2 regions of the Brevibacillus sp. FSL K6-2834 genome follow, and region 1 is predicted to be linked to the other one. Evidence: riboswitches for the same ligand, from Rfam matches in the RefSeq annotation. Region 1 holds a riboswitch; the other holds the start of a gene.
What was found. Region 1 has a riboswitch for FMN ahead of ribD (bifunctional diaminohydroxyphosphoribosylaminopyrimidine deaminase/5-amino-6-(5-phosphoribosylamino)uracil reductase RibD). Riboswitches for the same ligand answer to the same signal wherever they lie in the genome.

Region 1 (3,403 bases):
CCGCGCGGCACTACGTAGCGAAGCAGGTGCGGTTTCGCCTGGATCGCAAGTCTCACCGCATTGCTGTCCGTTTTTTTGGAGAGGATTTTTCCTGTGCCGTCTACGTGGCCCAAGACCAGATGGCCGCCGAGACGATCTCCGAGCTGCAGCGCCCGCTCCAGGTTGACACGCATCCCCGGCTTCAGGCTGGACAGGGCCGTCACCCGCCACGTTTCCGGCATGACATCTGCCTGAAAGCGGCTCGCGGAAAACGAGGTGACCGTCAGACAAACGCCGTTGACAGCGATGCTGTCACCCAGGCGAACATCCTCCAAAACGGCCGCGGCCCGTATCGTCAGCTTGCTGGACCGCTCGGTGACCGCAATGGAATCTACTGTACCTACTTCTTCAATCAATCCGGTAAACACGGCTTCCCCTCCTATCATTTGCAGCCCGCATTCCTGCGCGTTTCGCTATTGCTGGCTCCATCCGGCCATACCGGATAGCCGGTAATGCAAAGATCGCTTCCTCCGATCGGCTCGACATCCACGTCCGCCAGAGAGATGGCTTCCCCCATATGAGCTGCGCCCAGTCCCCCGTAGGGAGCAGGCGCCCCCTGTCCGCCGATCAGCTTGTAGGAGAGAAAATGCACGACCTTTTGAATGGCCCGTGCCTGCAAAAAAGAGCCGTTGACCGCCGCTCCGCCTTCGACAAACAGAGAAGTGATCCCTCTTTCCCCCAGCACCGCAAGCACCTGCTCGACTGTTACGCGCCCTTCCAGTCTCACAATCTCGGCCCCGTGGCTCTCGAGCTCTTTTTGCCTGCCGATGGGTGCGTCATCCGCTGTGAAAACGAGCGTCGGCGCCTTGCCGTCCCGTATCACGCGGGCTTCCGAAGGGGTCCGCAGCTGGTTGTCGAGAATGACACGAAGCGGCTGCTTTCCCCTGGCTATTCCCTGTTGGCGGGCCGTGAGCTCAGGGTCGTCCGCGAGCACTGTCTGAACCCCAACCAAAATAGCATCGTGCTCTCGCCGTAGCTGATGGACCCGCTGGCGGGCCTCTTCACCCGTAATCCAGCGGCTGTGCCCCGTATGCGTAGCGATTTTCCCATCCAGCGAAGCTGCCGTTTTGACGGTCACAAACGGTGTTTTCGTCGTGATGAAATGGAAAAAGACTTCGTTTGCCTTCTTCGCCTGTGCTTCTCCCACTCCCACTGTTACTTCCACACCCGCCTGTCTGAGGCGAGCGATTCCTGTACCGGCGACAAGCGGATTCGGGTCCGCCACTGCAACCACTACTCGCTTGATGCCGGCTTCAATGATCGCATTCACACAAGGAGGGGTTCTCCCATGATGACTGCAAGGTTCCAATGTGACGTAAAGCACGGCATCTTTCGCATGCTCACCAGCCATCCGCAGTGCATGCACCTCGGCATGTGGTTCACCCGCTTTTACGTGAGCGCCCATCCCCACGACTGCTCCGTCCCGGACGACAACGGCTCCCACTACCGGATTGGGACTGGTTTGTCCTCTTGTCGCCCTCGCCAAGTCCAGTGCCAACGCCATATACGACAAGTCATTTCCTGACATGAGTTCCTCTCCTCCCCAATGAAAAATGCCCTCGAAGCACGCTTCAGGGCATTGGGAAAGAAGCCTCTCGTTTTTCTGTTTTTTCACAGAGAAACGAAGGCCACATGCACCTTCTCCCATCCGGACTGTAACCGTCGGCCTTGGATTTTCACCAAGTCAGTCGCTCATGGCTTCAGCCATGGGCGAGTCGCGGGCTCAGACGCTGCTTTCGTCATTACCGCCGGTCAGGAATTTCACCCTGCCCTGAAGGTCATCTATTCATTTGCTGCCGAGCCGCCAGCCCGCAATCACGAGCCAGGAGACTACCAAGGCATGTCTCCTACTTCCTGTCGCGCGAGTCGCCATCACCCTTTCCCAATAAAAAATGCCCTTGAACAAGTTTCAGGGCATAGAAGAAGAAGCCTTTGGTGCTCGGTTTTTTAAACAAAGCCAAAGACTATAGCCACCTTCTCCCATCCGGACTTTACCGTCGGCCTTGGATTTTCACCAAGTCAGTCGCTCACGAAATATCTTTCATGGGCGAGTCGCGGGCTCGGACGTGCGTTCGTCATCACCGCCGGTCGGGAATTTCACCCTACCCTGAAGGTTGGATATTCAGTTGCTTGCATTATAACACGTTTTTTTACAAGCACTACACTTTTTTATTGGAAGTCGGCAGTTTCCCTCCTGTCGGCAACTACCGCTTTGTCATCCATGGTCGCAAGGCAAAAACAAGCCAGCGCAAAGCATTGAAAGATTTGCCCTGCAAAATGCTCTCTCCCCACCTGCTTCCCAAGACAGGGACGATTCTGTCCAAATCCTCATTGTCCAGCCTCTCCACTGCCCTGCGTAAAACCAGTGAATTCTCGTAACTGCGCCGCAAAGGCTGCGTCAATTCTTCATAAGCGCCCTTGCCGCATATATCATACGCTGCATATATGCCTGTCAACAGCGCCGTGAATTGGCCAAATCCCAAGAAGGGCATCAGTGCCCCAAAGCAGTTTCCGACAAAAAACGTATTGCCAATCCTCGCCCTGCGGCAGATGCCGATCGGGTATCCGGTCACATGAAAGTGACTGGTAATCCTGAGCGGCTGACGCAGGTCCCGGCAAACCCGCTCGTAAAATAAACCCCAGCGCTCGTCGACATCAAGCCGGTCATTCTCTGGATAGTCGGGGTAGGCCATGACCAGGTTCGCTTCCGTGTCCGAAAGCGGGAGCAAATAGCCGTATCCCTTTTCCATATAGCTGTAATCCAGCCATGCACAAGGCGTGTACCTGTCAAAGTCTCCGGTTACCATTGCACCTTTTAGCGACACGGTCAGGTCTGTCCGGAAGTTATGCATTTTCCTTGTGTACTCCCCGTCTCCTGTGGCGACTACTACGTGCGTGTACTCCATCAGCAATTCCTCGTATGTCGCTTTGGACCGGTACTGGATGGCACTTTTTACCTGCCGGCCGAGCTGCCTTTCAAAAGCGTGCTCATGTCTGCCGCGGTAATTGATAAATCCCAGACTTCCTTCGATTTCCGCCTTTTGGCTCTGCGAGAACACCAGCAGCCTTTGGATGCTCGCAGTCGGCTTGAGGTAAATGCCGTTTTTCTCCGCGAAAAAGGCAACCGGATCCGTAATCGGCTTTTGCAAAATGGAGAGCATGGATTCAGCGTTCACAAAGCGGTCGCCTAACCGCTCCCTCACTTCGAAAACGGCGGGCGATATTCCGTGTTTTTCAAGTGTGATCGCGCAGGCCAAGCCTGACAGACCGGCGCCCATAATCGCAACCTTCACGCTTTCATCATCCGTTCGTCTGTTTTCCTAACATTCTTGACGAACCGACACCTTTTATTCCCTCTATCAGT
Region 2 (3,403 bases), 2.4 Mb from region 1:
ACACCACCGTCAGGTTTCGGGATTTCGACTCTGCGAACAGGTGAAGGTCTATAGGTTCCCCTTTCCATCTTCTCGCGGATGGCTTGCCAGTGTTCACGTAGATAATCGCGTAGTTGTTCGGTTGAAACACCATCGACTCCACCGACACCTTTGTTTTCCTCCACTCGTTGGAGTGCCATCCGTAAGTTTTCCCGTGATAAGACTTTTTCCAGCAAATCCATAATGATGTTCCTTCCTTCGCACATGCGGACTCCGTGCTTGCTGTACGATACTCAGCCCTCTTTTGTACCCTCGGGGCTTCACCCCTGCTCTTCAAAAGTAGTTCCTTGACAGAATTCTGCTTCGACGTACCGTATCAAAAGACATGGATCGCATGCTGGCTTGATGTTCGGCCCTTCCCCATTCAAGCGTCCTCTACTCGGGTACTATGGCCTCTGCTGACTTCTGCATGTTCAGCGTCTCCTTACGGAGACGGTTACCAACAGTTGAAGGCGTTTCATGCAGACCTCCCCAGGTAAGAACGATAACTTTCATCCCATGTACCTGCCCAAGTTTACTACTGTATCCCTTGGCTGTATGGGGCTTTGTCTTGTTTGGCAGACTCGCCCGGATACAACAGCCTCAAATTGGGTTCGTGTACCTCAGGTCGGGATTTTGCCGCCGGCTTCCTTCAGATTCGACCTCGCGGTCGACACCCTTGCCTTGAGCTAACGGTTGGTACAGCCAACCCCCGTTCGGGACTTTCACCCTATAGCTATCGCCCATGCTGGGCGCACCAAAAAACCCCCATCCCAAAAAGGGACGGGGGAAACTCTCCCGCGGTACCACCCTGATTGACCGCTGCTGCCACAAAAGCAACTGCGATCCGCTCTGACCCGTTAACGGAGGGAATCCGGCATGGCTCGTCGCCAGCAGCTCCAGGATGGGGAGCAGGTGCATTCGTGCATCGACCTTTCAGCCAAGGGTCGACTCTCTGCGCCACATTCGCTACCTGCGGGTCCTTTCACAGCCATTTTCGCCTGTTTCTTGGGCAATATGGTAGCAGACCCGCCGGGCAATGTCAATTTCTTGCATAAAGGCTGAGTCTCGGTGCCAGCTTCACGTAGAGCGGATAAGCGACTACGGAGACCATGATTCCTTTTATCAGGTTAAACGGCACGATGCCGTACAGGATCAAAGACCATACGCTCTCAGCCTGGAATTGCGCGACCAGCTGCTCCAGCGACACCTGATACAAAGCCGCATAGGCGGGCAGCAGGAAGTAGGCGTTGGCTACCGCCATGACAGCCGTCATCAGTACAGTACCGATAGCAAGACCGGCCATGAAGCTCATTTTCCCCTGTTTCATCCGCTGCAGCCAAACCGCTGCGACGATGAAGCTCGCACCCGCCACTACGTTGGCCAGCTCGCCGATCAAAAGGCCGTCCGTATTTTTAAACAGCATGTGCAGCGCATTCTTCATCACTTCGACGATAACGCCTGCCATTGGGCCGTAGAGCAAGGCGCCGATCAATCCGGGCAGCGTACTGAAATCGAGCTTCAAAAACGTAGGCATGAGCGGCACCTGAAATTCCAGGTACTGCAAGACAAATGCGACCGCCGCCAGCATGGGAATCGTCACCAGCCGCTGCGTCGCTTGCGATGTGGGAATCGCGGTTCCTTTCATCTGTACCATCTCCTCATTGGTTTCTTCCTTCTTGAGGAATGGCAACAGCATACACCCGGACGTGCCCGCGTTCGGTCCTTGCACAGCAAAAAGCCCTGAGAAACAACATCTCCTCAGGGCTTTGGCACACATGCAAAGACAACGAAACAGACCTGTGCTCTTAAAAAAGGGTACGTAAACAGAAGGGCCGAAAAGCGGCACCCAGCCCGTCGTGCAATACCCATGCACAAGCAAACAAGCACGCACAGCGTACGTACTGTCGTCATCCTTCTCCCATCCAGACTGTACTGTCGGCTCTGGATTTGCACCAGATCCTGCACTCCGGAAGCTTTCGCATCGCGGAGGCTCGCGGGCTTACGCGCTTTTGGCGCGATCACCGCCGGTCGGGAATTTCACCCTGCCCCGAAGGAATGTATGTGATTTTACATGGATATTATACAGTGCCGCACTCGGATTTGACAATGCTGGAAGTGTTCCCTGCTATGGTCGTTGCGAATCTCCTGCGTAGCTCCCATCGCTTTTGGGAAACCTGCCGCAAATTTCGGCTATCATTTGCGGAGCAAACATGATCAGCCAGGGGAACATAGCGAGGTAGAAAGAAAGCAATTTTTCCCAATACGACAAAAGCATGCAAAAACCCTCCCCCAAGACGGAGGAGGGTCAGGCAGCAAGCCGATTACGACCCTGCTCCGCTGTATTTGCGCACACCCCAGTTCCAGACGACCAGTCCGATGCTGAAAAAGACGATTCCCACGACGGGAGTAAACGCCGCATACGCGTACCACGTTTCCTTGCGGAGAAAATACGCCGCCGGATACACGCCGACAAAGGCAAAGGGCAGCACGTACGTGAGCACAAACCGGATTACCTTGTTGTACACGTCGACCGGGTAACGCCCATACTGCTGAATATTCCAGATCATCGGCGAAATCCCTGTCCGGGAATCGGAGAAAAAGCTGATGGCCGCAATGGCCGTGTAGACCCCGCCATAGATCAGCATGCCGCTGACGACGAGACCGACAAACAGGAACGGGTCGTACCACGTAAAGGACAAATCCAGCTGAATAGCCGCATAGCCCATAATGATCAAACCGGTGATGACGCCAAAAATCCGGTCCGGTGCGATCGACTCAAGACAGACCTGTGCGAGATTGTGCAGCGGCCTGGTCAGGACGCGGTCCATCTCTCCGCGAATAATGTACCGCTCGTTGAAATCCCAGAAGCCGAAAAACATCGAAAACAGCGCGTACGGGATGAGGAAAAAGCCGTAAATGAAAATAATCTCGTCGCGCGTCCAGTCATTGAGCAGCGGCACGTGCTGAAAGACGACGACGATAAACACGAGGTTGATCAGCTCATTGATCAGATTGGACACGAGCTCCCCGAAAAAATCAGTCCGGTACGCGAGACGCGTTTTGAAATACTGTCCCAAATAAGTGGCAAAAATGCCCAAGACATGCTTGATTTCACCCATTGCTTCTTATCCTCCCTGCACGACCAGCTTGGTCTGGGCTCTGCGCCACAAGACGAAGATCGGGATGAGAATGACCGCGACCCAAATCGCCTGGAATCCGATCATTTGCCACGCGCGGGACGCCGGTATAGCCCCGGTGAAGATGACGCTGGGATAATAGTTGATCGCCTGAAACGGCAGATATCCCATCAGCGTCTGGGCCCAGCCGGGGAAAAAGCTGATCGGCAGCACCAGGCCGGAAAGAAGGTCGACGACTACCCGCT

Region 2: linked by a shared signal. The riboswitch ahead of NST96_RS06340 (ECF transporter S component) and the one ahead of ribD (bifunctional diaminohydroxyphosphoribosylaminopyrimidine deaminase/5-amino-6-(5-phosphoribosylamino)uracil reductase RibD) in region 1 are both predicted to bind FMN.

What each region holds. Positions count from the first base shown of each region.
Region 1 covers NZ_CP151945.1:4,513,755-4,517,157, forward strand. The annotation lists gene NST96_RS22120 (riboflavin synthase) at 1-407, opposite strand, end outside; gene ribD (bifunctional diaminohydroxyphosphoribosylaminopyrimidine deaminase/5-amino-6-(5-phosphoribosylamino)uracil reductase RibD) at 422-1,567, opposite strand; FMN riboswitch at 1,672-1,822, opposite strand; FMN riboswitch at 2,008-2,158, opposite strand; gene NST96_RS22130 (NAD(P)/FAD-dependent oxidoreductase) at 2,244-3,332, opposite strand.
Region 2 covers NZ_CP151945.1:1,254,097-1,257,499, reverse strand. The annotation lists gene ltrA (group II intron reverse transcriptase/maturase) at 1-221, opposite strand, end outside; gene NST96_RS06340 (ECF transporter S component) at 1,061-1,666, opposite strand; FMN riboswitch at 1,928-2,080, opposite strand; gene NST96_RS06335 (ABC-2 family transporter protein) at 2,343-3,140, opposite strand; gene NST96_RS06330 (ABC-2 family transporter protein) at 3,147-3,403, opposite strand, start outside.